DNA from 3 places in the Sodalis sp. RH20 genome. Region 1 is predicted to be linked to each of the others. Evidence: predicted binding sites of a transcription regulator. Region 1 holds the regulator's gene; each other region holds the start of a gene.

What was found. The regulator ArgR, encoded in region 1, controls arginine synthesis, uptake and breakdown. The targets are predictions, from matches to a motif close to ANTGAATAAAAATACANT.
Positions count from the first base shown of each region.
Region 2: the regulator ArgR is predicted to act here: its motif matches at 8,096-8,113, upstream of argF (ornithine carbamoyltransferase).
Region 3: the regulator ArgR is predicted to act here: its motif matches at 8,069-8,086, upstream of argA (amino-acid N-acetyltransferase).

Region 1 covers NZ_CP178733.1:3,821,358-3,831,444, reverse strand. The annotation lists gene ACL2XM_RS17640 (methyl-accepting chemotaxis protein) at 1-41, shown strand, start outside; gene fbp (class 1 fructose-bisphosphatase) at 2,050-3,054, opposite strand; gene mpl (UDP-N-acetylmuramate:L-alanyl-gamma-D-glutamyl-meso-diaminopimelate ligase) at 3,320-4,693, shown strand; gene yhcN (peroxide/acid stress response protein YhcN) at 4,968-5,231, opposite strand; gene argR (transcriptional regulator ArgR) at 5,678-6,148, opposite strand; gene mdh (malate dehydrogenase) at 6,602-7,540, shown strand; gene ACL2XM_RS17610 (DNA-binding protein) at 8,048-8,431, shown strand; gene ACL2XM_RS17605 (helix-turn-helix domain-containing protein) at 8,480-8,743, opposite strand; gene ACL2XM_RS17600 (DNA-binding protein) at 8,927-9,313, shown strand; gene ispB (octaprenyl diphosphate synthase) at 9,368-10,087, opposite strand, start outside.
Region 2 covers NZ_CP178733.1:4,332,135-4,342,221, forward strand. The annotation lists gene lptG (LPS export ABC transporter permease LptG) at 1-346, opposite strand, end outside; gene lptF (LPS export ABC transporter permease LptF) at 346-1,446, opposite strand; gene pepA (leucyl aminopeptidase) at 1,730-3,241, shown strand; gene ACL2XM_RS19820 (DNA polymerase III subunit chi) at 3,326-3,775, shown strand; gene ACL2XM_RS19825 (valine--tRNA ligase) at 3,789-6,644, shown strand; gene ACL2XM_RS19830 (GNAT family N-acetyltransferase) at 6,987-7,493, shown strand; gene rraB (ribonuclease E inhibitor RraB) at 7,508-7,969, opposite strand; gene argF (ornithine carbamoyltransferase) at 8,146-9,153, shown strand; gene ACL2XM_RS19845 (YhcH/YjgK/YiaL family protein) at 9,171-9,638, opposite strand; gene pyrB (aspartate carbamoyltransferase) at 10,023-10,087, shown strand, end outside.
Region 3 covers NZ_CP178733.1:5,896,096-5,906,182, forward strand. The annotation lists gene ptrA (pitrilysin) at 1-1,198, shown strand, start outside; gene recB (exodeoxyribonuclease V subunit beta) at 1,214-4,780, shown strand; gene recD (exodeoxyribonuclease V subunit alpha) at 4,780-6,630, shown strand; gene argA (amino-acid N-acetyltransferase) at 6,702-8,036, opposite strand; gene amiC (N-acetylmuramoyl-L-alanine amidase AmiC) at 8,268-9,524, shown strand; tRNA gene ACL2XM_RS26975 (tRNA-Met) at 9,608-9,684, opposite strand; tRNA gene ACL2XM_RS26980 (tRNA-Met) at 9,777-9,853, opposite strand; gene mltA (murein transglycosylase A) at 10,070-10,087, shown strand, end outside.

The DNA.
Region 1 (10,087 bases):
CAGTGGCGGAAGAAGTGAGTGACGTGGAGGCGGCGGCCTGAAGGTGTAGTACCGCTGATCTGGCGTTGGCGCGTGCTCCCTTGGACATATCTGTGTTGAGTTCGGCGTTGGCGGGCAGATATGGTCCGGCCATCATATTGGGCACCCGTGAATATGGATGTCGCCACGGCGGGGGGGTGTAGCTTGCGGCGGGGGTTATGTCGTTGCGGTAAGGTTTATGATGCCGCGGTGAGGGTTATGTCGTTGCGGTAAGGTTTATGATGCCGCGGTGAGGGTTATGTCGTTGCGGTAAGGTTTATGATGCCGCGGTGAGGGTTATGTCGTTGTGGTAAGGTTTATGATGCCGCGGTGCAGGTTTCGCTTGCCGTGCGTTCGGTGGTTATATGCAGTGCCGGGTGCCGGCAAGCGACAAAGAGGCCGTACCGCGACGGCCTCCTTGACCTCCGCGCGGCCGGCAGATCGTGCGCCGCTGCGCGGTTCCCGGCAGCGCTGCATCCCGGCTTTTTGGACCGCCCGATATGCGCTCCCAGCGCAATCCGGGCTTTCGCCGCTCCCGGCGGCTCATCCAGCCGCGATGCGCGCCGCCGGCGCACTCTATGCCGGCATCACGTCAACACCATCGCCTGTGAGCAAATCGGCGTTTTGGGGTTCTTAGCGGTATGCGCTTACCGGGAAAACTATCAGTATTCATTTTTTTAGTGGCTGATGGCTGAAAGCGTATTTTTTACTGCTAAAACTTAACGCTGAATGATGAATGTTTTACTGTTCGACTGCATAACGATAACGGGTAAGGGCATGTCTGAATAACCGGTTTTTCGCTGCGCCAGCTGTATTCCCTACTCGTTGCATCCCATAATAGTTAGTCCTATGCCGACGCCTGACCTTATCCTAAGCAACAGCGCCGCTATCGCTTCATAACATGCAGTACGAACAGCGACATGTGGACCGGCATAAAGCGCGCTGACGGCGCCTGTGCCCCCGGCATGAGCCGCCGGGAGCGGCGAAAGGCCCGGTGGCGCCGGGAGCGCTAACCGGGCCGGTGCATAACGGGGGCATGGGCGGCGGAAGGCATCGCGCAGCGACGCGCGACCTGCCGGGCGCGCGGAGGTCAAGGAGGCCGTCGCGGTACGGCCTCTTTGTCGCTTGCCGGCACCGGGCACGCCATATAACCACCGAACGCACGGCAAGCGAAACCCGCACTGCGGCAACATAAGCCCCCCGCAAGCGCCAGCGAAATCCCAGCCAAAGCTGGCCGCTTTCCATTTAAATGCAGGCAAATGCAGGCGAAAAGGTTCGTCTATCTCTGTTACGGCGTGCTGTATACGCAGCAGCCCTAATGGGCGCGCTCTCCCTTGAACACGTCTGCTTTGAGATGAGTGTTGGCGGGCCTAGCGCGCCATGGGGCGCTCGGTCGGGCGGGAAAAGCACGCCCGATTCGACCCCATTGGCACGGTCTCCCTTGAACACGTCTGCGTTGAGTTCGGTGTTGGCGGGCCTAGCATGCCATGGGGCCTCGGTCGGGCGGGAACACCACGCCCGATTCGACCCCATTGGCACGGTCTCCCTTGAACACGTCTGCTTTGAGATGAGTGTTGGCGGGCATACCATGCCATGGGGCCTCGGTCGGGCGGGAACACCACGCCCGATTCGACCCCATTGGCACGCTCTCCCTTTAACACGTTTGCTTTGAGATGGGTGTTGGCGGGCCTACCGCGCCATGGGGCCTCGGTCGGGCGGGAACACCACGCCCGATTCGACCCCATCGGCACGGTCTCCCTTTAACACGTTTGCTTTGAGATGAGCGTTGGCGGGCCTACTGCGCCATGGGGCCTCGGTCGGGCGGGAACACCACGCCCGATTCGACCCCATTGGCACGGTCTCCCTTGAACACGTCTGCTTTGAGATGAGTGTTGGCGGGCCTACCGCGCCATGGGGCCTCGGTCGGGCGGGAACACCACGCCCGATTCGACCCCATCGGCACGCTCTCCCTTTAACACGTCTGCGTTGAGTTCAGCGTTAGCGGACCTGCCGTGCCGCGAGGCGTGGTTATTATTCGTCGGGGAAATCGCGCATAAAGCGCTCAGCGTCGTTGACCATGGATTCGGTGCCGACAAAGAACGGCGAACGCTGGTGGAGCTGTTGCGGCACGATATCCAGGATGCGGTTTTTGCCGTCGCTGGCCTTGCCGCCGGCCTGTTCGGCCAGGAACGCGACCGGGTTGCATTCATACAGCAGGCGCAGTTTGCCCTGCGGATGCGTGGCGGTGCTGGGATAAAGGTAGATGCCGCCCTTGAGCAAATTGCGGTGGAAGTCGGATACCAGCGAGCCGATGTAGCGGGAAGTGTAGGGGCGGTGAGTGGCCTCGTCCATCTCCTGGCAGTATTTGATGTATTTTTTAACGCCGTTGGGGAACTTGATGTAGTTGCCTTCGTTAATGGAATACATATTGCCGGTGGCCGGGAAGCGTACGCTTTCGTGGGAGAGGCAAAATACGCCGATGGAAGGATCGTAGGTAAAAGCGTGGACCCCGCAGCCGGTGGTATAAACCAGCATGGTGGACGAGCCGTATACTACGTAACCCGCTGCGACCTGCTTGCTGCCGGGCTGGAGGAAATCCTCGAGCGTCACCGGCGTGCCCACCGGCGTGACCCGGCGGTAGATGGAAAATATCGTGCCTACCGAGACGTTGACATCGATATTGGATGAGCCGTCCAGCGGGTCCATCAGCACGACATATTTGCCGCTGGTGGAGCGCTCGCCGTCAAAAATAACGATTTCGTCTTCTTCTTCGGAAGCAATGCCCGCTACCTGTCCGCGCGCCTTCAGCGCCGCTTTTAATTTTTCATTGGCAAACAGGTCGAGTTTCATCTGCACTTCGCCCTGGATATTGGATACGCCGCTGGTGCCGAGGATATCCACCAAACCCGCTGTATTAATATCGCGGTGAATGATCTTCGCCCCTAATTTTATCGCGGAGAGTAACGCGGTAAGTTCACCGGTGGCATGTGGAAATTCGTGCTGTTTCTCTACGATAAATTCGCCTAACGTTTTCATATCACTTTCCCTGGATCCAAAGAATGACCATGTTGCTAAGGATGAAAAGCGGTACAATCGATTTTCACTGACCAATTTCACTGACCGATTTCACTGACCGAGTAACAGTCCGGTTAACCTGACAGAGCTAACACTCATCGATTTGCCGCTTACGTATGTAATGCAGTTTAGCTTAAACGAATGCGAGTACATCATCAAATCCGTTTATATCAGTCGGCCGCAGCGGTAGAATGAGCCGCAGTTCGTGTTAAAAAATGGAAAAATTATGCGCATACACATTCTCGGGATCTGCGGCACATTTATGGGTGGGCTGGCGATGCTGGCGCGCGCGTTGGGGCATGAAGTGACCGGGTCCGATGATAACGTCTATCCCCCGATGAGCACGCTGCTGCAGGATCAGGGCATTGTGCTGATCAAGGGTTACGATCCGGCGCAGCTGACGCCCGAGCCGGAACTGGTCATTATCGGTAATGCGATGAGCCGCGGCAATCCCTGTGTGGAAGCGGTACTGGAGCGGGGTATTCCTTACATGTCCGGCCCGCAGTGGCTGCACGATCGCGTGCTGCAGCAGCGTTGGGTGATAGCGGTGGCCGGCACCCATGGCAAAACCACCACCGCCGGCATGGTAACCTGGATCCTGGAGGAGTGCGGCTATCAGCCGGGGTTCGTGATAGGCGGCGTGCCGGGGAATTTTACCGTTTCCGCACGTTTAGGCGACGGCGCGTTTTTCGTGGTGGAAGCGGATGAATACGATTGTGCGTTTTTTGATAAGCGTTCCAAATTTGTCCATTATTGCCCGCGCACCCTGATTCTTAATAACCTTGAGTTCGATCATGCGGATATTTTTGACGATCTGAAAGCCATCCAAAAACAGTTCCACCATCTGGTCAGGCTGGTGCCCGGCAAAGGGAAAATCATCCTGCCCGATAACGACCCGCATCTGAAGCAGGTGATGGCGATGGGCTGCTGGAGCGAGCAGGAATATGTCGGTGAGGAAGGCAGCTGGCGGGCGAAAAAAAGCGCGGCGGACGCCAGCCGGTTCCAGGTCTTCCTGCAAGGCGAGCTGATGGGCGACGTGCAGTGGGATCTGGTGGGCGAGCACAATATGCATAATGGCCTGATGGCGATTGCCGCCGCCCGTCACGTGGGGGTGCAGCCGGCCGATGCCTGCCGGGCGTTGGGATCCTTTATCAATGCCCGCCGTCGTCTTGAGCTTAAAGGGACTGCCAACGGCGTGAAACTCTATGATGATTTCGCTCACCATCCCACGGCAATCCTGGCGACCCTAGCCGCGTTGCGCAGTAAAGTTGGCGGTACCGCGCGTATTCTGGCGGTGCTGGAACCGCGCTCCAACACCATGAAAATGGGCTTGAATAAAAATGAGCTGGCGCCTTCGCTGGGCCGCGCCGACGAGGTATTTTTATTCCAGCCCCAGCATATTCCCTGGCAGGTGAGCGAGGTGGCGGAGGCGTGCGTACAGCCGGCGCATTGGAGCGCCGATGTCGATACGCTGGTGGAAATGATTGTCAAGACGTCGCAACCGGGCGATTACATTCTGGTGATGAGCAACGGCGGCTTCGGCGGCATTCATGAAAAACTGCTGGCGCAGTTAAACCTGAAAGCCGGCCTGGCGGTGTAGGCGCCGTGCGCAAGCCAAAAAAAACCCCCGCAAGCGGGGGAAAAGGTTCGCCGGATAGGACGACGAGAGGGAATCGGCTGTCCGCGTCTTGGGTTATTACTGGACACAGGAATAACTGAGGGCGACGACGGCATAACCGCTTTGACTTCTGGAGTAAACTCTTTCTGCACTGCGTTATTGATTATTGTTTCAAGCCTTGACGAACCCGCCGGCTTTCAGCAATTCAGCCCAGGGCGCGGCGGCAAGTCGCTGCCGGTGCCCTCCATCCATGCGCTTATTTATACAACTCGGCCGTGGCGTGCCAGGTATCATTTTCACGGGCTTCCGTGATGTGGTATGCCGTTGCGCCTTTGGCTTGAGCAGCTTGATTCAGCGCCTGATGGATGTCGGAAGGCGCACCCGCGATCCCGCCTACGCTTACGGTGCCGAACGAATGCAAGCCGCTGGCCTGATCCTGCGAGATTGATTCTGCGGCGAAGGCGCCGAAAGATAAGGCTGACATTACGGTCATCAGTGATACTGCGGTTTTAATTTTCATGTTTTATACCTCTACTATTCTTTTGACTGACGTTCTTCATGCTGTTCTTTATTGCTGACAACAGGATGTAAAACGTGATGTTCATCACGAAACAAAGTATACACTAGTAACGGCAGGTATTAGTAGTTTGCTCATAATTTATTATGAAACTTTATTTCTGTACTTTCGCATGATATAAGAAAAAGCTATTAAAAGTGGTTGAATAATATACAATTAATGTTAAATAATTGTAATTTCAATCAGATAGCGGTTTTTAGCCAAACGTGCTGTCTGGCCGGCTTCCGGCGGTGGAAACCGCCGCGGTGAAACCCTAGAGAGAATATTAGCGGGGCTTAGGGCCACAAAGGCAGCATCATTTGTGGCGTGATGACGCTTTTGCAGCGGCATAAAAGAGATGAAAAGCACGAATGTTAGGCGCTGGCGTTATAAAGCGCCCGATCGTCGGCTTAGAGTTCCTGTTCAAACAGAATAAGGATGGCTTCGTAAAGCTGCTTTACGCTAAAACCCTTGGCGGGGGTGGTAAAGATCGTATCGTCCCCGGCTATGGTGCCCAGGATGCCTTCGGATTTACCCAGGGAATCCAGCAGCCGCGCGATAAGCTGGGCGGCGCCGGGACTGGTATGGATAACGATAACCGCGTCGTTGTGATCGACATCCAGCACCAGGTTTTTCAGCGGACTGCTGGTGGTGGGCACGCCCAGTTCCGCCGGCAGGCAATAGACCATTTCCATCTTCGCGTTGCGGGTCCTTACCGCGCCGAATTTAGTCAGCATCCTTGATACCTTGGACTGGTTAATATTTTCAAATCCCTGTTCTTGCAATGCAAAAACGATTTCACCTTGGGAGCTGAATTTCTCTTCCTTAAGCAAGGCCTTAAAAGCTTTCACCAGTTCTTCTTGTTTAAAGTGGTTGCGCATATTTTCCCAAACCAGTAGCCAGTATTGTACGACGAATTATGCATAAATTTGCATTTTTATGCAATAACAATGCGCAGCCACCGCCAGGATGGCCAAATTAAGTCGGCAAAACAATCAGCTTAGCAATATCTATTCAAACCGACCATGACCGGGCTCCCATATTTCATGGCCGTTAAAAGTAAAGAGAATGTTATTAATTTGATGTTGTTTTAACCATTGCTGTCGGTGTAGTGTGGACGCTAACCACGGGTATTGAACGGCGGCGACAGGCATTATCCGGTGAGGTCATCCGGCATGGGAATTCGGGCGGCTAATAGGGATAAAAAAGGGAAGTTAATGCGTCAATTCTCAAATTTGCGATCGCTGATTTGTTTTTACCCGTTTATGTCTCTATGATCATAACCAGATGATTTGACGGCATTTAATTTTTCCTATAATAATAAGGAGATTAGAATGAAAGTCGCAGTTCTCGGCGCAGCGGGTGGCATAGGCCAGGCCCTTGCCCTGTTGCTCAAAACCCAGCTCCCTCCAGGTTCAGAACTCTCTCTTTATGACATCGCCCCCGTAACGCCCGGCGTGGCGGTCGATCTCAGCCATATTCCCACCGCGGTCAAGATTAAGGGCTTTAGCGGCGAGGACGCAACCCCCGCCTTGGCAGGGGCGGACATCGTTCTTATTTCCGCCGGCGTGGCGCGTAAGCCCGGCATGGATCGCGCCGATCTGTTTAACGTCAATGCGGGCATTGTACGCAACCTGATCAACCAGGTGGCGAAAGCCTGTCCCACGGCGTTAATCGGCATTATCACCAATCCCGTCAATACCACCGTGGCGATTGCCGCTGAAGCGCTGAAGAAAGCCGGGGTGTATGACAAACGCAAGCTTTTCGGCGTCACTACCCTGGATATCATCCGTTCCAATACTTTTGTCGCCGAGCTGAAAGGCTTGCGGCCCGAGGACGTGGAAGTGCGTGTGATTGGCGGCCATTCCGGCGTCACTATCCTGCCTTTATTGTCACAGGTGAAAGGCGTGAGCTTCAGCGAGCAGGAAATCGCCGATCTCACCCGCCGTATCCAGAATGCCGGCACCGAGGTCGTGGAAGCGAAAGCCGGCGGCGGTTCGGCCACGTTATCAATGGGCCAGGCGGCGGCGCGGTTCGGCTTGTCGTTGGTGCGCGCCATGCAGGGTGAAGCCGGCGTGGTGGAATGCGCGTACGTTGAAGGGGACGGCGAATTTACCCGTTTCTTTGCCCAACCGCTGTTGTTGGGCAGACAAGGGCTGGAAGAACGTCAATCCATCGGTACCTTGAGCGCGTTCGAACAGCAGGCGCTGGAACAGATGAAGGATGTGCTGAAGAAAGATATCGAACTGGGCGAAAAATTCATCAATCAGTAGCCTGTACGCCGCGACCCGGAACCCTGGGCCGCGGCTGTTAGCGATCGCCATCGCACGTGCCGGCGGTGGGACGCGCCGGTCATCTGCCGGCCTCCGACCCTTTCCCCTTCATTTGGTCCCTTCTTCATCAGGTTAAACGTATTTTACCCCAGCTTATGTGGACATGTTTTTCATCATTTACCAGCATGTCTTATCGGCGATTTCTGCAATTAAAAATGCGTTTTTCCTGCCGCCAGGTTAATTGCCTTACTTAATTATTCTATTGATAAATAGTGTTTATTTTCAGTTTATGGGATAAAAACCAACCACGATCTCATTTTTACATCCGTTGTAGCGCTTACTGCTTTTTTTGTGTTGTAATTGACGTAACGGCAAGCCGTAATGGCTAAACTGCAAAAGCGAACCTATAACGGAACCGTGCCTGGGTAAGACCGCTGCGTTAAAAGGGTTTTACAGGTATTGCGGAATGGAGATAACGAGAGTTATTACCAGACAAGGAGGGAAACGATGGCACTAAAAAAGGAATGGATAGCCACGCATGAACTGATAGGCGTCGGTGGGTTGCCTAAAACGCGCCAAGGGCTGAACCGGCGGGCGCGCGAAGAAGGCTGGCATAAAAGGCGACGCGAAGGGGCACGCGGCAAGGCTGTGGAATATGCATGGCAAAGCCTGCCCGACACGGTAAAAAAAACGCTGTCGCTCCGTTCCGGTACTGCTGAATATAAGGTCTCGCAGCAGGAACCTTCTTCCACCTGGCTGGAAATTCACCGACAGCTCTCCTGCGCGGAACGCGACTTCGTGGTGTCGTTTATTTTAAGGGAGGGCGTTTTAAACCTGTTAAAACGCCTGGATTATCCCGATGAATCCCTGGCGGGACTCGATCGGGAGTAGGAGGGTAAGACCGGCGCGCCCGGGGGCGTATTCCGGCCTGGTTTACTGTCAGCGGGAGCGTATCAGGCTTTTTCTGTCAACCAACTGATTCGTCTTCGGATCAATGTAACGGCTGGGCCAGATTTCCAGTGGGTGTATGCCCAAGGCATTCCCTATAAGCCATTCGCCTTTCGGCCATGGGCGGGTCATGGCGTTCGCCAGGGTTGACGAACTCAAGCCTGCATCCCGAGAGACGGCCGCAAGCGTGGTGCCGCGTTTACGTAACGCTGCAATGATATCGGCGGAGTGCCAATCTTTTATCCTTTCACACATATTCAATCCCTTGCTGCTCACTGAGGGTAGGTAAATGCACTAATTAGCATAAGTAAGTAACCCGTAGTTGATTTCACTATGCCACCGGAAAATTTATAGCACATTTTTTCCTAAAGTTTTTCCACCATTTTCTCAATGATGTCAAATTTTGCTATGGACGTCCCTTTTTGGAATGCAAAAGATATGAAAAAAGCCTGGTTTAAGACCTGTGAACTCATTGGTGTAGCCAAGCTTCCGGGTACCCGGCAAGGCATTACCGCGCGGGCACGGCGGGAAAACTGGATCCGCCGTCCGGTCGTGGGCGTGCAGGGAAAAGGCCTGGAATTCGCCATTGAGAGTTTACCAGCCGAAGTGCAACAAGAGCTCACCAGCCGGCAAATGCAGGAAACGCCCGTTGCCGAATACCTGATCAATCCCGCGCGCAAGGCGCCGGAAAAAGACCCTCTCGGGGCCTGGATGGCTATATATCAGCAATTTCAACCGGAGGAACGGGATGAGGTCATCAGCCTGGTGTTGCGCGAGGGGATTACGGGGTTTCTGACGCGCCTGGGCATGACGCCCAAGCGCTGATAATCACCGGGAACGGATTTGCCGGCGGGTTTCCCGCTATCGGCCGCCGGTTTCCTAAAATTGCCGTTGCACCGCCAGGTGCGCCAGGCTTTCCAGCGCCTGGCGAAAAGGGGTCGGCTCCAGGCAGGCGAGGCAGGTGATGGCGTTATCCGCTTCCGCTTCCGCACGCTGCCGGGTGTACTCGAGGGAACCGCACTGATGCATGGTTTCCAGTACCGCGTCGAGCAGGTGGCGGCCGTTGCCCTGGATAATGGCCTCGCGGATCATCGCCGCCTGCCGCGCGTCCCCGTGGCGCATGGCATGCAGCAGCGGCAGGGTGGGCTTGCCTTCATTCAGGTCGTCGCCGGTGTTTTTGCCCAGGGTCTTGCCGTCGGCGCCGTAATCCAGCAGATCATCGATTAGCTGGAAGGCGGTGCCCAGGTAACGGCCGTAATCCCGCAGGGCGTTTTCCTGCTCGGGGGTGGCGCCGGCCAAAATGGCGGAAGATTGCGCCGCCGCCTCGAACAGGCGGGCCGTCTTGCTGTAAATCACCCGCATGTAGCTCTCGATGCTGATATCGGGATCGTTGCAGTTCATTAACTGTAATACTTCGCCTTCGGCAATGACGTTAACCGCCTCCGACATCAGCGCCAGGACCCGCAGCGATTCCAGGCCGGTCATCATCTGGAAGGCGCGCGTGTAGATAAAATCCCCCACCAGGACGCTGGCGGCATTGCCGAACGCCGCGTTGGCCGTGGCCTTGCCCCGGCGCATATCGGATTCGTCAACCACGTC
Region 2 (10,087 bases), 510 kb from region 1:
TGGTCAGCAGCACCAGCGGGATGGCGGTTTTCATTACCGCCGCGGCGATTTGCATGCGGGTGAAACCGGAGGCTTGCATCACCACCAGCTCGCTGCGGCTGGCCAAAGTGCCGAGCCCCATCAGCGCGCCGAGCAGCGCCGCCATCGGGAAAAAGATTTCAATATCCTTCGGCACGCTCAGCAGGGTATAGAGCCCGGCGCCCGCCGCGGAGTAATCGCCCTGCCCCACCTTGCGCAGCTGATCGACGAATTTGATGATGCCCGACAACGACACCAGCATGAACAGGGTCATCATGATGGTGTTGAAGATGGTTTTACCGATATAGCGGTCCAGTACTCCAAACATCAGGCCGCTCCTCTGATATGTAAACGTTCGCGCGCCCGTCTGAACGGTACGCTGTCCCACAGGTTAAGCAGCAGGGCGATGCCCAGGTAGGCCAGGTTGACCAGCCACATCCATATCACCGGATCAAGCTTGCCCTTGGCGCCGTTGGAGCGCAGCGAGCTTTGCAGCAAAAAGAACACCAGGTACAGCAGCATTGCGGGCAGCATGCTTAATACCCTGCCCTGGCGCGGGTTGACCGCGCTGAGCGGCACCACCATGATAGCCATGATAAACACCGATATGATAAGGGTAAGGCGCCACTGCAGCTCCGCGCGCGCTTCCGGCTGGCTGGATTGCCACAGGGCCTGCAGGGTCATCTGCTCGGCGTCGTTGTTGTTCACCGATACCGCCTGGTGGCCGATGACCGCCTGGTACTGGGTAAAATCGGTAATGCGAAAATCACGCAGCAGCGCGGTGCCCTCGTAGCGGGTGCCTTTATTGAGGTTAACCACCTGCGAGCCGTCGGGACGCTGGGTCATATGGCCCTGGTCCGCCACCACCACCGAGGGGCGCGAGTTACCATGCGGGCGCAGCTGCGCGAGGAAGACGTTCTGGAATTCCTGCCCTTTGACGTTGCCGACAAAGAGGACGGAGTTGCCGTTTTGCGCCGCCTGGAACTGCCCGCCCACCATGGCCGCCATGCTGGGGTTGGCCTTGGCCTCCGCCAGCACCTCGTCCTGGTGCCGGGACGACCAGGGCGACAGCCAGATGACATTGGCGGCCGCGAATAACGCCGTCAGCACGCTTAACAGCAGCGCCGCCTTGATCAGTACGCTCTTGCCCAGCCCGCATGCGTGCATGACGGTTATTTCGCTTTCGGCATACAACCGGCTCAGGGTCATCAGTAACCCAAGGAACAGGCTAAGGGGAAGAATCAACTGCGCCATTTCCGGCACGCCTAAACCGAGCAGGGATAACACCAGGTTTGTCGGGATATCGCCGTCTACCGCCGCGCCCAGGACCCGCACCAGCTTCTGACAGAAAAAAATCAGCAGCAGGATAAACAGGATGGCCAGCTGGCTTTTAAAGGTTTCCCGAACCAGATATCTAATGATGATCACGCTTATTTCGCCTGTGAAAACTTGTCTTTTTGCAGGAAAATCGATAATTTCTTCGCTAATGCACTATTAATGCGTATCAATTAGTCACCTTTATCGCCAGATAGAGTATAACAACATTAAGCGTTCGGCTGTGCTATGAGAACGCACTGATTATTGCCGGAATAACGTCCTTTGCGTCGTTCAGATTAACACATAAGAGTTAATGCAAAGGCGGGGGATACGATAGGGAATGAAATATTTTATCCCGGTTGGCCGTCTTTGTCTTTAAGATTCAGGAGAGTGCATGGAGTTCAGTGTAAAAAGCGGTAGCCCGGAAAAACAACGCAGTGCCTGTATTGTCGTCGGCGTCTTCGAACCGCGCCGTCTGTCGCCGATTGCCGAACAGCTCGACAAAATCAGCGATGGTTATATCAGTGCCTTACTGCGCCGCGGCGAACTGGAAGGGAAGGTGGGCCAGACATTGCTGCTGCACCATGTTCCCAATGTGCTTTCCGAGCGTATCCTGCTTATCGGATGCGGCAAGGAACGCGAGCTGGATGAGCGCCAGTACAAGCAGGTGATCCAGAAAACCATTAATACGCTGAATGACACCGGATCAATGGAAGCCGTCTGCTTTTTGACCGAACTGCATGTCAAGGGGCGTAACACCTACTGGAAAGTGCGCCAGGCGGTGGAAACCTCCAAAGAGTCGCTTTATACCTTCGACCAGCTGAAAAGCAATAAGGCCGAACCGCGCCGGCCGCTGCGTAAGATGGTGTTTAACGTGCCCACCCGCCGCGAGCTTACCGGCGGCGAGCGCGCCATCCAGCATGGACTGGCCATCGCCTCCGGCATCAAGGCCGCGAAGGACCTGGGCAATATGCCGCCCAATATCTGCAATCCGGCCTACCTGGCATCCCAGGCGCGCCAGCTGGCGGATAAGTACGGCAAGACCACCACCACCCGCGTTATCGGCGAGCAGCAGATGAAAGAGCTGGGCATGAACGCCTATCTGGCGGTCGGCCAGGGCTCGCAAAACGAATCCCTGATGTCGGTTATCGAATATAAGGGCAATCCGGATCCGGAAGCGCGTCCGATCGTGCTGGTGGGCAAAGGCTTGACCTTTGATGCCGGCGGCATCTCCATCAAGCCCGCCGACAGCATGGACGAGATGAAATACGATATGTGCGGCGCCGCCACCGTGTACGGCGTGATGCGCATGGCGCTGGAGCTGAGCCTGCCGCTGAACCTGGTGGGCGTGCTGGCGGGATGCGAAAATATGGTCGACGGGCGATCCTTCCGTCCCGGCGATGTGTTGACCACCCTGTCCGGCCAGACGGTGGAAGTGCTGAACACCGACGCCGAGGGGCGGCTGGTGCTGTGCGACGCGCTGACCTATGTCGAGCGTTTCGACCCCGAACTGGTGATTGACGTCGCCACCCTGACCGGCGCCTGCGTTATCGCCCTGGGCCATCACTTGACCGGGCTGATGTCCAACCATAATCCGCTGGCCCACGAGCTTATCGCCGCCGCCGAGCAGTCGGGCGACCGCGCCTGGCGCCTGCCGCTGGGAGATGAGTTCCAGGAGCAGCTGGAGTCCAATTTCGCCGATATGGCCAATATCGGCGGGCGGCCGGGCGGCGCCATTACCGCCGGCTGCTTCCTGTCCCGTTTCGCCCGCAAATACAGCTGGGCGCATCTGGATATCGCAGGCACCGCCTGGCGTTCTGGCAAGGCCAAGGGCGCCACCGGGCGTCCGGTCTCCATGCTGGCGCAGTTTCTGCTCAATCGCTCCGGTCTCAACGGTGACGAGTAGGCCTAAAAAAGGTAAACTTGTCCGGGCGGCCCAGGCCGCCCGTTATTTTTCCGTTCTCCCCCTCAGGCTTGACTAAAACGGTACATGAAAAACGCAACCTTTTATCTTCTCGACCGGCAGGATCTCCAGGAAGGGCTTAGCCCCATGGAGCGGCTGGCCTGCGATCTGGCGGCGCTCCACTGGCGCGCCGGTAAAAGGGTGCTGATAGCCTGTGACGACGAGGAGCAGGCACTGAGGCTGGACGAAGCCCTATGGCAGCGGGACCCGGCCGCCTTTGTTCCCCATAACCTGGCGGGCGAGGGGCCGCGCTATGGCGCGCCGGTGGAGCTGTGCTGGCCCAAGCGCCGCGGCAATGCGCCGCGCGAGCTGCTGATAAGCCTGCTGCCGCAGTGCGCGGATTTTGCCTCCGCTTTCCATGAAGTGATAGACTTCGTCCCGGACGAAGACGCATTAAAACAGTTGGCGCGCGACCGGTATAAAGCCTATCGCAGCGTCGGCTTCCAATTGACCACGGCCACGCCGCCAACGCAGTGAAATACGACGCATAATGGAAAAGACATATAACCCGCACGATATCGAGCAGCCGCTGTACGAGCACTGGGAAAAACAGGGCTATTTCAAGCCGCATAACGATACCAGCAAAGAAAGCTTCTGCATCATGATCCCGCCGCCGAACGTGACCGGCAGCCTGCATATGGGTCATGCCTTTCAGCAGACCATTATGGACATTATCGTGCGTTACCAGCGCATGCAGGGTAAAAACACCCTGTGGCAGGTGGGGACCGATCACGCGGGCATCGCCACGCAGATGGTGGTGGAGCGTAAAATCGCCGCCGAAGAGGGCAAGACCCGCCACGATTACGGCCGCGACGCCTTTATCGAAAAAATCTGGCAGTGGAAGGCGGAATCCGGCGGCACCATTACCCGCCAGATGCGCCGCCTGGGCGCCTCGGTGGATTGGGAGCGCGAGCGCTTTACCATGGACGCCGGGCTGTCCGAGGCGGTGAAGGAAGTGTTCGTCCAGCTGTTCAAGCAGGATTTGATTTACCGCGGCAAACGCCTGGTGAACTGGGATCCCAAGCTGCGCACCGCCATTTCCGATCTGGAGGTGGAAAACCGCGAATCACAGGGATCCATGTGGCACCTGCGCTACCCGCTGGCCGACGGCGCCAGGACCGCGGACGGCCGGGACTACCTGGTGGTGGCCACCACCCGTCCGGAAACCATGCTGGGCGATACCGGCGTGGCGGTGAACCCCGCGGACCCGCGCTATAAAGACCTGATCGGCAAATTCGTCCTGTTGCCGCTGGTCGGCCGCCGCATCCCCATCCTCGGCGACGAGCATGCCGATATGACCAAGGGCACCGGCTGCGTGAAGATCACCCCGGCCCATGACTTTAACGACTATGAGGTCGGCAAGCGCCACGGCCTGCCGATGATCAATATCCTGACCCTGGACGGCGATATCCGCGAACAGGCGGAAGTGTTCGACACCCTGGGCGAGGCCAGCGACGCCTGGAGCGGCGAGATCCCGGCCGAATTCCGCTCCCTTGAGCGTTTTGCCGCCCGCAAGGCGGTGGTCGCCGCCTTCGACGCCCTGGGCCTGCTTGATGAAATCAAACCCCATGCCCTGACCGTGCCTTACGGCGATCGCGGCGGCGTGGTGATTGAACCCATGCTGACCGATCAGTGGTATGTGCGTACCGCGCCGCTGGCCAAGGTGGCCATCGAGGCGGTGGAAAACGACGCTATCCGGTTCGTGCCGAAGCAGTATGAAAATATGTATTTCAGCTGGATGCGCGATATTCAGGACTGGTGTATTTCCCGCCAGCTGTGGTGGGGACATCGCATCCCGGCCTGGTACGACGCCGCCGGCAAGGTCTATGTCGGACGCGACGAGGCCGAGGTGCGCCGCGAAAACGGCCTTGACGCCTCGGTGGCGCTGCGCCAGGACGAGGACGTGCTGGATACCTGGTTCTCCTCCGGCCTATGGACCTTCTCCACCCTGGGCTGGCCGGAGCCGACCGAGGCGCTGAAGACCTTCCACCCCACCAGCGTGCTGGTGAGCGGGTTTGATATTATCTTCTTCTGGATCGCCCGCATGATCATGCTGACCATGCATTTCGTCAAGGATGAACAGGGGCGTGCGCAGGTGCCGTTCAAGACCGTGTATATGACCGGCCTTATCCGCGACGACGAAGGCCAGAAGATGTCGAAATCCAAAGGCAACGTTATCGACCCGCTGGACATGGTGGACGGCATCTCGCTGCCGGCGCTTATCGAAAAGCGCACCGGCAATATGATGCAGCCGCAGCTGGCGGACAAAATCCGCAAGCGCACCGAAAAGCAGTTCCCCAACGGCATCGAGCCGCACGGCACAGACGCGCTGCGCTTTACCCTGGCGGCGCTGGCGTCCACCGGGCGCGATATCAACTGGGATATGAAGCGCCTGGAAGGCTATCGCAACTTTTGTAATAAGCTGTGGAACGCCAGCCGCTTTGTGCTGATGAACACCGAGGACCAGGATTGCGGCCAGCATGGCGGCGAGATGAGCCTGTCGCTGGCGGACCGCTGGATCCTGGCGGAATTCAACCGTACGGTAAAAGCCTATCGCGACGCGCTTGACGGCTACCGCTTCGATATGGCGGCCAATATCCTCTATGACTTTACCTGGAACCAGTTCTGCGACTGGTATCTTGAGCTGACCAAACCGGTCATGACCGGCGGCGCCGAGGCCGAATTGCGCGGCACCCGCCATACCCTGGTGGAGGTGCTGGAAGGCCTGCTGCGCCTGGCGCATCCCATAGTGCCGTTTATTACCGAAACCATCTGGCAGCGGGTGAAAGTGCTCAAGGGCATTACCGACGATACGCTGATGCTGCAAGCCTTCCCGCAGTTTGACGCCACGCTTGACGATACGCAGGCGCTGGCGGACGTGGAATGGATTAAACAGCTGGTTATCGCCGTGCGCACCATTCGCAGCGAGATGAATATCGCCCCCGGCAAACCGCTGGATGTCCTGGTGCGCGGCGCCACGGCGCTGACCCGCCGGCGGATTGCGGATAACAAGAGCTTTATCCAGACGCTGGCGCGGCTGCAGAGCCTGGATATCCTGGCGGACGGCGAGAAAGGCCCGGTCTCCATCGTCAAGCTGGTGGAGGAAGGCGAACTGCTGATCCCGATGGCGGGCATTATCGACAAAGCCCTGGAGCTGGACCGGCTGGCCAACGAAGTGCTGAAAATCGATACCGAGATCGGGCGCATCGAGAGCAAGCTGTCCAACGAAGGTTTTGTCGCCCGCGCGCCGGAAGCGGTGGTGGCGAAAGAGCGGGAAAAACTGGCGGGTTATGCCGACGCCAAGGCCAAGCTGCTGGAGCAGCAGGCGACCATCGCCAATTTATAGCTGACAACGAAAGCGTCACCCGCGGGCGTTTGCCGGTCAGGCCATGCCCGCGGGCATGAGGGCGAGCGTAAATCGTCCCTGGCGACATAGACGCGCGCTTATGGCTCACACGGAGGTGAGCCATAAGCGCGTGCCAACGTCCGCGCCGTCGTGCAAAGACGTGGGCGCTCGCTCGGTTCCCGGCCCGGCACACCCGCTTTCAGCGCGTGTGGAGGTTTGCCGGCAATCGACAAAAGTTTAACCGCCGTTTAATTTATTTGCATCCGCCGCCCGCGCGATGCTATTACTCATAACAATAAATCCAGAACGCTTAGTGTCTTTTTTCTTTTTTGGGTAATGACGATGTCCACAGCTACTTCAGTCAATATTCTGGTGCGCCCCATTACGCCGGAAGATAACCATGCCATTGCCGACGTCATTCGCCAGGTATCGGCCGAGTTCGGCCTGACGGCGGATAAAGGCTATACCGTCTCCGACCCGAACCTGGATAATCTGTACCAGCTCTACAGCCAGCCGCGCAGCGCGTACTGGGTGATTGAGTTTGAAGGCAGGATTGCCGGCGGCGGCGGCATTGCCCCGCTGGCCGGCGCGGATGTGGGGATATGTGAACTGCAGAAGATGTATTTTTTATCGGTCCTGCGCGGGCGCGGCCTGGCCCATGAGCTGGCGCTTAAGGCGCTGGACTTTGCCCGCGGGCAGGGGTTTACCCACTGTTACCTGGAAACCACCGCCACCCTGACCCGGGCCATAGCGCTGTATGAACGGCTGGGGTTTGGGCATATCGCCGGGCCGATGGGCCACACCGGACATGTGGATTGCGAAGTCACGATGCTTAAGCCTTTGATCTGACGGCGCGTATGGCCTTAGTGGCGGGTGCCGTTGTCGTCCTGATCCAGAAGGCCGCGCGCCGGCGGGGCCGAGCCGTCAATCCCCTCTTCGCCGTCCTCATCCGCTTCGTCGTCTTCGTCGTCTTCGCCGTCTTCAAAATACGTGCCCCAGCCGTCATAGTTGACGCCCAGGCGCTCGGCCAGGGTAAACAGCTGTTCGACCTGGGTGTCGATAAGTTCCGCGTTCAGCGCGATTTCGCTGACGGCGTCGCAGCACATCAGCACGGAGCCGTCTTCCACTTCCAGCTCTTCGGCATCGGTGACTTCATAACCCAGCTTGAAGGCTTCGACCGCGGCTTTTTCCAGCGTATCGAAATTCTCGGCGGACAGATGGTGTTCGATGGTGTAAAGCGCTTCCGGATCGCTGCCATCTTCCAGCAGCTCTTCGATTATCAAACGCGTTTCGTCACGCTGCTCTTCCAGAAATTGATGTGCCATGCCCTCAATCCTCAATGCGTCGGTCGGCCTGTTAGGAACCTATTTTCCCACAGCCGGGGGTAAGGCTCCAGCTTAAACATGAAAGAATTGATATCAACACTTGAAATTGAATATTCATACATATAAAGTGAATTTAAATTCAATTTACAATTGATTAAGACCGGAGAACGCCGCATATGAGCCAGTTCTATCACCGTCATTTCCTGAAGTTATTGGATTTCACGCCCGCCGAGATCCATGAATTACTGGCCCTGGCCGCCAGCCTGAAGCGGGAAAAACAGTCCGGGCGGGAAACGCCGCGCCTGGCGGGTAAAAATATCGCGCTCATCTTCGAAAAAGACTCGACCCGCACCCGCTGCTCTTTCGAAGTCGCCGCATTCGATCAGGGCGCGCGCGTCACCTATCTCGGCCCGAGCGGCAGCCAGATCGGACATAAGGAATCCATTAAGGATACCGCCCGGGTCCTGGGCCGGCTTTACGACGGCATTCAATACCGCGGCTATGGCCAGGAGATCGTCGAGACACTGGCGCGCCATGCCGGCGTGCCGGTGTGGAACGGGTTAACCACCGAGTTCCACCCTACCCAGTTACTGGCCGATCTGCTGACCATGCAGGAACACCTGCCGCAGAAAACCTTCGCGCAGATGGCGTTCGCCTACGTGGGGGACGCCCGCAACAATATGGGCAACAGCATGCTGGAAGCGGCGGCGCTGACCGGCCTGGATTTACGCCTGGTCGCCCCCAGCGCCTGTTGGCCGGATAAGCGGCTGGTGGCCCATTGCCGCGAACTGGCGCAACAGCGCGGCGGCAATATTACCCTGACCGAGGATATCGCGGCGGGCGTGCGCGAGGTGGATTTTATCTACACCGACGTTTGGGTTTCCATGGGCGAGGAGAAAGCCCTGTGGGGAGAGCGTATCGCCCTGCTGCGTCCCTACCAGGTCAATATGGCGATGCTCCGGCTGACCGGCAACCCAGAGGTGAAATTTCTGCACTGCCTGCCCGCGTTCCATGACGACCAGACCGGCGTAGGCAAACAAATGGCCGAACAATATGGCCTGGCCGGCGGCATGGAAGTGACCGACGAGGTGTTTGAATCGGCGCACAGCCTGGTATTCGATCAGGCGGAGAACCGGTTGCACACCATCAAAGCGGTGATGGTGGCAACGCTCGCGCGGGAATAAGCCGGCGTACTATCTGTTCAGCGAACCAGGGCGGTGTCGATTTTCACCACCGCTTTGCGCACATGGGCCGGCGCGCCGACCGCGCACAGCGGTTTATGCACTTCGCCGGGGTAATACACCACAAAGTCGCCCGCCTGCATCACAAACTGTTTTTCCTGCTCGCCCGCGGCCAGGAAGGCAATATCCTTATCCGCCAGCCAGTCGGTATCGGTCTTGCCCGCCGGCAGGTTGCTGAAGGTCATGCCTTCCACGCCGTCCAGCACGATCTGGATATCGAGATATTTAGCGTGGAACTCGGCGCGGCGCTTTTCCAGCAGATCGGTGCTGTCGTTGGAGATCAGCACAAATACCCGGTCGCCGTCGATATCATGCTTACCCAGCGGCGTCTCGCTGGTAATGTGTTGTTTGACATAGTCGATGGCGTCACGCAGCTTGGCGGGCAGATAAGGCACGAGATCGAGATGATGGATATTACCGGTGATCATAATTTTTCCTTAAAATGAAATATCGTTTCATTATAAATCAGATTGCGCGCGAAAAAAGAGAGTTATTTAACACTTATTTTGATTAGCAAGCCAATCGTTTGCTTATTCATAAATATCGGCGTCTTGGCCCTTGAAGTGTGCCGGCACGCGCGTATAATTCCGGGCAATTTGCCGGGAGGATCAATGAACAGCTGCGTGATTTTTGCTGCCTATGACTGCCGCCGCCTGCCCGCAGGCGGCCAGCTGCCGTTGCTGCTCCCGTTGCCCGTTTTTATCTATCCGTATCAGGCCCCTCGTTGAGGGGCTTTTTTTTGCGCGCTATCCCGGACCGCGATCTACACTTGCGCAAGGCCGGCGTCAACGACACCCGTAAGGAGGACATACATGGCTAACCCCCTTTATCAAAAACACATCATTTCCATTAATGACCTGAACCGCGAGGAGCTGGA
Region 3 (10,087 bases), 2.1 Mb from region 1:
CAATCAGGTGCTTTATTCCCTGAACGACTATATCGCCAGCCAGGATCTGGCCGAGCTCAGCAATCAGGCCTATGTGGGCGGCATCAGCTTTTCCACCTATGAAAACGACGGGTTGACCATTAAAGCCTCGGGGTATACCCAGCGCCTGTCGCAACTGGTATTAAGCCTGGTGGAGCGTTACGCCACCTTTACGCCGACGGTTGATCAGCTGTTACAGGCCAAAAGCTGGTATCGCCAGCAGCTGGACGGCACGGAAAAAGAGAAGCCGTACGCGCAGGCGATGATCCCGGTCAAAGTGTTGTCGGCCCTGCCGTATGTGGAACGGGATGAGCGGCGCGCCCTGATTGACGGCATGACGGTACAGGATGTGATTGATTACCGCGAAACCCTGTTCAAGCCCACCGCGCTGGATATGCTGGTGGTGGGCAATATGACGCCGCAGCAGGCCACCGAACTGTCGGCACAGCTGAAGAAACAGATAGGTTGGACGGGCACGCAGTGGCGGCGCGCCGACAAAGTGCAGATTACCCGGCCGCAGCTGGCCGTGATGCAAAAACAGGGCGGCAGTTCTGATGCGGCGCTGTCCGCGGCGTATGTCCCCGCCGGCTATGACCGGATACAGGGCATGGCTAATAGCTATATGCTGGCGCAAATCGTGGAGTCCTGGTTCTACCAGCAGCTGCGCACCCAGGAACAGTTGGGATATGCGATTTTTATGGTGCCGGTATTTGTCGGCGACCAGGGCGGGATCGGTTTTGTGCTGCAAAGCGGCACCCGGCAGCCCGCATACCTTTACCAGCGCTACCAGGCGTTTTTCCCCGAGGCGGAACGGCGGCTGCGCGCTATGGCGCCCGCGGATTTCGAGCAGTATAAGCAAGGCATTATCAGCCAATTGCTACAGCAGCCGCAGACGCTGGCCGAAGAAGTGGGACAATATACCGATGACATCGAGCGCGATAACCTGTCTTTCGATACCCGTGCTAAAGTAGTGGCGGCGCTGCGGCAGATGACGCTCGCGCAGCTGGCTGATTTTTTCCATCAGGCGGTAATTGCGCCGACCGGGCTGGCGCTATTATCCCAGATTGGCGGCAGCGGCGACGGCCACGCTCCGGCGGAATATGCCGCGCCCGCGGGCTGGCAGCTTTATCCCAACGCCTCGGCGCTGCAAAGGACGTTACCCGTACTTGCTCATCAATAGAGGAAAACAGCATCCTTGACCGCGCAGATACTTAATCCGCTGACGTTGCCGTTGCAGGGCGCAAGCCTTATCGAGGCGTCGGCGGGTACCGGGAAAACCTACACGCTGGCGGCGCTTTATCTCCGCCTGCTGCTGGGGCTGGGCCAGCAGGCGGCTTATCAGCGCCCGCTCAGCGTGGAAGAAATCCTGGTGGTGACCTTTACCGAGGCGGCCACCGAGGAACTGCGGGGACGCATCCGGGAGAATATCCACCGCCTGCGGCTGGCCTGCGTGCGTGGTCCTGCCCTGAGTGAACCCGGCAAGGACGACCTGTTTCAGGAACTGCTGGCCCAGGTCGCCGATACGGAGCATGCCGCCCGTTTACTGCTGGCGGCCGAACGGCAGATGGATGAAGCGGCGATTTATACCATTCATGGCTTTTGCCAGCGCATGCTCGGCCAGAATACCGTTGAGTCGGGTATGTTGTTCCAGCAAACCCTGGTGGAAGACGAATCGGCGCTCAGACGCCAGGTCTGCGCCGACTTTTGGCGCCGCCATTGCTACCCGCTGCCTTACGCCATCGCCCAGGCCATACACCAGGAATGGGACGGTCCGGAAAAACTGTTGGCTGAATTGCTGCCTTATATGCAGGGCGAGGCGCCGGTGGTGCGCAATCCGCCGGATAAAACCGAGTCCATCCTGGCGCGGCATGAGCGCATTATCGCCCGCATCGACGCCCTTAAGCGGTCATGGCGCCAATCCGCCGGTTTGTTGCCGGCCCTGGTGGGCGACTCAGGCGTCGATAAGCGCTCATACAGCAGCAAGAACCTGCCTGTGTGGCTGGATAAAATGTCAGCCTGGGCCGCCGCGCCAACCGATGATTATGCGGTGCCAAAAGAGCTTGAACGCTTCCGCCAATCGGTACTGCGCGCCAAAACCATCAAGGGCAGCCCGCCCGAACATGCCCTGTTCGACGAAATCGACCGGTTTTTCCAGGAGGCGTTGACGCTGCGCGAGCTGATTTTTGTGCTGGCGCTGGATGAAATGCGCCTCGCGCTGCAACTCGAAAAGCGCCGGCGCGGTGAACTGGGCTTTGACGATCTGCTTAGCCGTTTTGACGAGGCGCTGCGGGGCGAGGGCGGTGACGCCCTGGCGCAGTCGGTGCGCGCGCGCTATCCGGTGGCGATGATTGACGAATTCCAGGATACCGACCCCCAGCAATACCGCATTTTCCGCCGCCTCTATGGCGGGCAGCCGGCCTGCGGCCTGGTATTGATTGGCGATCCCAAACAGGCGATTTATGCTTTTCGCGGCGCGGATATTTTTACCTATATGCGCGCCCGCAGCGAAGTTAGCGCCCACTATACTCTCGGCACCAACTGGCGCTCCTCGCCGCCCATGATCGGCGCGGTGAACCGCCTGTTCCAATCGCTCGCAAACCCCTTTATTTTTGCGCAAATTCCCTTTTTGCCGGTCGCCGCCGCCCCGGAAAACGACGCGCTATCGCTGATGGTCGACCAGGCGCCGCAGCCGGCGCTGCGGGTCTGGCTGCTGGCGGGGGACGGAACCGGTGTAAGTGAGTACCAACATTTAATGGCGCGCCAGTGCGCCGCCGCCATCAGCGACCTGCTGACCGCCGGCCGGGACGGGCGCGCCTGGCTTAACGGCCGCAAGGGACGCGAGGCGCTGCAGGCCTCGGACATGACGGTGCTGGTGCGTAACCGTAATGAAGCCTCCCTGGTGCGCGACGCGTTAAGCGCATTGTCGATCCCCGCGGTTTACCTGTCCAATCGTGACAGCGTTTATGAAACGCCGGAGGCGCGCGAGCTGCTGTGGTTGTTGCAGGCAATCCTGATCCCGGGCCAGGATAACGCCCTGCGCTGCGCCCTGGCCACCAGCCTGATGGGGCTAGACGCCCAGGATATCGATGCCGTCAACCACAACGGCCAGGCCTGGGACGCGCTGGTGGATGAGTTCGCCGGGTATCGCCAGCTGTGGCGGCAACGCGGTGTGCTGCCGATGCTGCGCCAGGTGATGATTGCCCATCAGATAGCGGAGAACCTACTGGCCAGCGTTAATGGCGAACGCAGGCTGACCGATCTGCTGCATCTGGCCGAACTGCTGCAGGAAGCCTCGGCGCAGCTGGATAACGAACACGCGCTGGTGCGCTGGCTGGCGTTGCAGATTGAACAGCCCAACACCCAGGCCGATAACCAGCAGCTGAGGCTGGAAAGCGACCGCCATCTGGTGAAGATCACCACGGTGCATAAGTCCAAGGGATTGGAATTTCCCCTGGTATTCCTGCCGTTTGTCGCCGATTTCCGGCTGCAAAAGCGCCCCTTGTTCCATGACCGCAGTGATTTCCAGGCCTGGCTGGATCTGGCGGCCTCCGAGGAGAGCCTCGCGCTCGCGGAGGAAGAGCGGTTGGCGGAAGACCTGCGCCTGCTGTACGTGGCGCTGACCCGTTCCATTTATCAATGTTGCATCGGTATCGCGCCGCTGTTTCGCGGCACCCGTGCCAAAAACGGCGATACCGATGTGCATCAAAGCGCGTTGGGCTACCTGATACAGCAGGGCGAGCCCGGCGGCGGCGCCGTCCTGCGGGCGCGGCTTGAGCAACTGTGCGCAGCGGATATCGCCCTGGACGTGATTACCCAGCCGCAGGGGCACCCCTGGCAACCGGCCGTGACGGCGCGGCATAGCCTCGCCGCCCGGCGCTTTCAGCCGCGCGCGCAGGACAATTGGCGCGTCACCAGCTATTCCGGCCTGCAACAGCACGGCGGCGGACCGGGGCTGATGGAACTGCTGCCCCGGCTGGACGTCGACGCGGTGGGCGAACGCCGTCAGGACGCCGAACCCGAGCTGTCGCCCCATACCTTTGCGCGCGGCGCCTCCCCCGGCACCTTCCTGCACGCCCTGTTTGAATCGCTCGATTTTACCCGGCCGCTTGATGAGGATTGGCTCAGTGGGCAACTGGCGCAAAACGGCATCAGCGACATTTGGCGACCGGTTATCGGGCAGTGGATGGACCGGGTATTAAACGCGCCGCTCGGCGCCTCCGGCATTACGCTCTCCCGACTGGCGCCGGGGCGGAAACAGGCGGAGCTGCAGTTCTATCTGCCGATCGACGCCACGGTGACCGCCGGCGCGCTGGATATGCTGTGCAAACGCTACGATCCGTTGTCCGCGCGCTGCCCGCCGCTGGATTTTCCCCAGGTGCGGGGAATGCTGAAGGGGTTTATCGACCTGGTATTTTGCTGGCAGGACCGTTATTACCTGCTGGACTACAAATCCAACTGGCTGGGCGAAGACGATGCCGCCTATACGCCCGAGGCGATGGCGCAGGCCATGGCGGAGCATCGCTACGATCTGCAATACCAGCTTTATACCCTGGCGTTGCACCGTTACCTGCGCCATCGCCTGGCGGATTATGATTATCGCCGCCATTTTGGCGGAGTCTTTTATCTGTTCCTGCGCGGCGTCGCGGCCGATAATCCCGGCAACGGCATATTTTACTGCCGCCCTGAACCGGCCCTGATTGACGGGCTGGATACATTATTCAGCCAGGGCGCGGCGGTCACCAGCGAGGATAAGGCGATTTAATGGACGTTGTGATCGAGCAGGCGCAATTACTGCGGCTTTGGCGGCCGCTGGATATCCAGTTTGCCCGCATGCTGGCGAGCGCGGATGAGCCGGCCCTGCTGCTGGCTTGCGCTTGCCTGAGCGCCGACGCCGGCGCCGGACATGTTTGCCTGCCGTTGACGCTATTGCAGCCCGGCGGCCTGTTCAACGGCCGGCATCCGCAGCTGGCCGAGCATGCCTGGCGCCTTGCCGGCAAGCCCTCGCCGGACGAGTGGCCGCGTTTGCTGAACGCGTCGCCGGCGGTCAGCGACGGTTCCAGGCCCACCCCCCTGGTATTAGATCAGGGCCGGTTGTATTTGCAGCGCATGTGGCAAAATGAACGGCGGGTCGCGCATTTTTTTAACGCCATCCGGCCCATGCCCGCTGGGGATGAAGCGCTTATCAGGCGGGTGCTGGACCGGTTTTTCCCGGCCGGCGCCGATGCGGTGGACTGGCAAAAAGTGGCGGCGGCGGTGGCTATCACCCATCCGGTGGCGCTGATTTCCGGCGGCCCGGGCACCGGTAAAACCTCGACGGTGGCGAAAATGCTGGCCGCCATGGTGGTGCTGGGCGGCGATGCCCGTCTGCGTATCCAGCTGGCGGCGCCCACCGGGAAAGCGGCGGCGCGCCTGAGCGAGTCCCTTGGCGCGGCGCTGGCGGCGCTCGGCCTTGACGAACGGCAGCGGCGGCTGTTCCCCGCGGAAGCCGTGACGCTGCACCGGCTGCTGGGCGCGCAGCCCAACAGCCAGCGCATGCGTTACCATCAGGATAATCCGCTGCATGTGGATATCCTGATTGTCGACGAAGCCTCGATGGTCGATCTGCCGATGATGGCCAGCCTGATCGCCGCGCTGCCGCCGCAGGCGCGGGTGGTTTTTTTAGGCGATCGTTGCCAACTGGCGTCGGTGGAAGCGGGGGCGGTGCTGGGCGACATCTGCTTTCTGGCGGAGAACGGCTATAGTCCCGGGCGTAATGCGCAGCTGCGGCGGCTTACCGGCTGCGAGGTGCCGGCGGGCACGCCCGTGGCGGGACACCAGACGGGGGACAGCCTGTGCCTGCTGCGTAAAAGCTACCGCTTTGACGCGGGATCCGGCATCGGCCGTCTGGCCAATACCGTTAACAACGGCGATGGCCGGGGGGCGCTGGCGTTGCTGAAAGCCGGGCGTGATGAGGACGTGGCCTACGCGCCGGTGCGCGACGGCGAAGACTATCTGCGCCTGCTCGACGGGTGCGTGGCGGGCTATCGTGATTACCTGCGGCTGGTGCGGGACGGCGCCGGGGCAGGCGCGGTGTTAGCGGCATTTGACCGCTACCGCCTGCTGTGCGCGCTGCGCGAAGGGCCTTTCGGCGTCGCCGGCCTTAACGCGCGGATTGAACAGGCGCTGGCCCAGGCGGGGTTGATTAAGCGCCAGGCGGATGCCGCCGGCAGGGGGTATGCGGGACGGCCGCTGATGATCACCCGCAATGCGCCGTCCCTTGGACTGTATAACGGCGATATCGGTATTATGCTGCCGGATGCGCAGTCTGCGCTGCGGGTCTGCTTCCCGCTGCCTGACGGCACCATCAAGGCGGTGCCGCTAAGCCGTCTGCCCGATCATGAAACCGCTTTTGCCATGACGGTGCATAAATCCCAGGGGTCGGAGTTTATCCATACGGCGCTGGTGCTGCCCAACCAGTTTCTGCCGGTGCTAACCCGCGAGCTGGTCTATACGGCCATTACCCGCGCCCGCGAGCGGCTGTCGGTCTATGCCAACGACGAGGTGATAAGCCAGGCCATCGCCACGCCGACCGAGCGGCGCAGCGGCCTGCGGGAATTGCTGTTAAAGGGGTAGGCCGCCGGCAGGCTTGCCGGCGCACGCGGTAGCCGGCGGGCGTCCCGGGAATGCTCGCCGGCGCAGCCCGGTTACTGGCCGGTGAGGTCCGCCACCAGGATTTTTGAACGGCGATGGTAGTTATACAGCGCCTGCTTCTGCTGCGGCAGCACTTCCACTTCCGCCGGGGTAAAACCGCGCTCCTGGAACCAGTGAATGCTGCGCGTCGTCAGTACAAACAGCTTTTTCAGCCCCATCTGGCGCGCCTGCTGCGTAATGCGCTGCAACAGCATTTCGCCGCGCGACGAACTGCGGTAATCGGGATGCACGGCCACGCAGGCCATCTCCCCCAGCTGTTCTTCCGGAAAGGGGTAAAGGGCGGCGCAGGCAATGGTCAGGTTGTCCCGTTCGATAATAGTGAATTTATCGATTTCCATTTCCAGCTGTTCGCGGGACCGGCGCACCAGGATGCCCTGCTGCTCCAGCGGGCGTATCAATTCCAGGATGCCGCCGATATCGTTAATGGTCGCGCGCCGCACCTGTTCCGCGCTTTCCATCACGATCTGGGTGCCGATGCCTTCGCGGGAGAACAGTTCCTGCACCAGCGCGCCGTCATCCTGATAGCTGATCAGATGGCAACGGCGCACGCCGCTGCGGCAGGCTTTCACCGCGCCGCGCAAAAAGCGCACCGTGCCGGAATGGTAATCGCCTTTTTTTTCCAGCGCGTCGATACGCAGCTGGGCCTCATTGGGAAACAGTTCGGATATTATCTCGCCCTTATCGTCACACACCCCTTGCGAAGAACAAAAGCCGATAATCTTTTCCGCTTTCAGTTTGATAGCCAGCTGGGTGGCCACTTCTTCCGAGGTCAGGTTAAAGCTCTCGCCGGTTACCGACACCGCCACCGGGCCGAGCAGCACGATAGCGCCGCTGTCCAGCTGGCGATGTATCGCCTCGTCGTCGATACGGCGGATGCGGCCGCTGTGGCAGTAGTCCACCCCGTCGTCCACCCCGAGCGGCTGGGCAATGATAAAATTGCCGCTGACCACATTAATATGCGCCCCCTGCAGCGGCGTATTGTTCAGGCTCATGGACAGCCGCGCGGTAATATCCAGCTGCAGCAGGCCGGCCGCCTGCTTGACCAGTTCAAGGGTCGGCGCGTCGGTGACGCGGGTGTGCTTGTGGTAAATAGGTTCCAGGTGGTGCACCGACAGATTGGCGTCGATTTGCGGCCGTGCGCCGTAGACCAGCACCAGGCGGATGCCCAGGCTGTGAAGGAGGCCGATATCATTAACGATGTTGGCGAAGTTTTCATGTTCGATGGCTTCGCCGCCTAACATGACGACAAACGTCTTGCCCCGATGGGCATTGATATAGGGAACTGAGTGACGAAAGCCTTGGACCAGTTCAGTACTACGTTCCTTCACGGCAAATCCTCTGTGAATGATTATTCTGATTTTGTGTATTTTTATTCTATAAATAGGGTATTGGCAAGCAGCATTTTTCCCCATTCTTGTTTGTAAAGAATCGAAAATAAACCCCGAAGCACTAAGCATAGAGCCTTTTAAGGATGACAGATACCGGCGGATTCGCTAAAGTTTTTGCCATTCGAAAAAATGACTGCTTTTTCATTATATTAGCTTTTATCCTGGGGCGATATGCCGGATTCACATCATAATAAGGGGCGCAGGCGGCTGCTGCAGGCAACCGCCGCCACCTGGCTGTTAACGCTCAGTCGCATCGGAATGGCGGCGCCGCTGGTGGTGGCCGTGCGCATCTGGCCCGCGGCCAGTTATACCCGCATTACGCTTGAATCCCAGTCCCCCTTGCGCTATCGCCAGTTTGTCCTTGGCAATCCCGACCGGCTGGTGGTGGATATCCAGGATGCCCAGCTTAATTCGGTGCTGAAGGGCGCCGGTCAATTGGTCAGGGAAGAGGACCCCTACATCAGCCGGATACGGGCCGGCCAGTTTGACGATCGCACCGCCAGGATGGTGATCGAACTGAAGCAGCCGGTCCAGGCGCGCTTCCTGGCCCTGCCGCCGGTGGCCGGGTTCAAACATCGTCTCATCATGGATCTCTATCCCCGGGCCGGCAGCCGTTCCGCGCTGCAGGACGATCCGCTGCTGGCGCTGCTGGAGGACTACAATCAGGGCGATCTGGCGCGCAGCCTGCCGCCCGAATCCCAGGCGCCGCGCGCCGGCAAAGCCGGGCGCGACCGGCCGGTTGTCATCATGCTCGACCCCGGCCATGGCGGTGAGGATCCTGGCGCCATCGGCAAGTTCCGCACCCGCGAAAAGGATGTGGTGCTCAAGATTGCCCGCCACCTGCGCGCCTTGATTGACCGCGAGTCCAATATGAAAGTCTATATGACGCGCAATGAGGATGTCTTTATTCCGCTGAAGGTCAGGGTGGCGAAAGCGCGCAAACAGCGCGCGGATCTGTTCGTCTCTATTCATGCCGACGCGTTTACCAACCGCGCGGCACGCGGCGCGTCGGTGTTCGCGCTGTCCACCAAAGGGGCCACCAGCGCCGCCGCGCGTTTCCTGGCGCAAACCCAGAACGCCGCGGACGATATCGGCGGGGTAGGCAAAAGCGGCGACCGCTATCTGGATCATACCCTGTTTGATTTGGTGCAGACCGCCACCATCAACGACAGCCTGAAATTCGGCAAGGCGGTGTTGCATCATCTGGGGACAATCGCGCACCTGCATAAACGCAGCGTGGATCAGGCAGGTTTTGCGGTGCTCAAGGCGCCCGATATTCCCTCCATCCTGGTGGAGACCGCGTTTATCAGCAATGTGGAAGAGGAGCGGCGCCTGCGCACCACGCATTTCCAGCAGCAGGTGGCGCACGCCATCCTGGCGGGCATCAAGGCGTATTTTGCGGCGGGTGGGGTGATCTCGGGCCGGTGAGGCGGCGCGTTTTGCGTAATGCAGACAACAAAAAACCCACCTTAGAGTGGGTTAAGCGCTTTAGCCTGTCATTTTTCAAGAAGTGGTTGCGGGGGCCGGATTTGAACCGACGACCTTCGGGTTATGAGCCCGACGAGCTACCAGGCTGCTCCACCCCGCGTCCGATATACTACATCTGTGAGCAGTCAGATGCTTGCTTCTTTTACTCTTTTTTTTAATTCTTTTCTTAACGTATGACTTTTACTGCTTAATTGGTTGCGGGGGCCGGATTTGAACCGACGACCTTCGGGTTATGAGCCCGACGAGCTACCAGGCTGCTCCACCCCGCGTCCGTGGAAGCGCACTATACTCCGGACAGCCTTTGATGCAACCCCTTTTTGCGATTAATCGCCTGCTATAATGATTTTTGTTTAAAGAGGCGCTTTTTTGCCTGTTTTATAAGCAAAACAGACGGTTGTTTTTGCAATAATGCATTTATCTATTGAACCGCCTTTGCTATCGTTCGCCGTTGATACATAGGCAAATGGAACCGGCATGAGAACGTTATGAACAAACAATGGGCA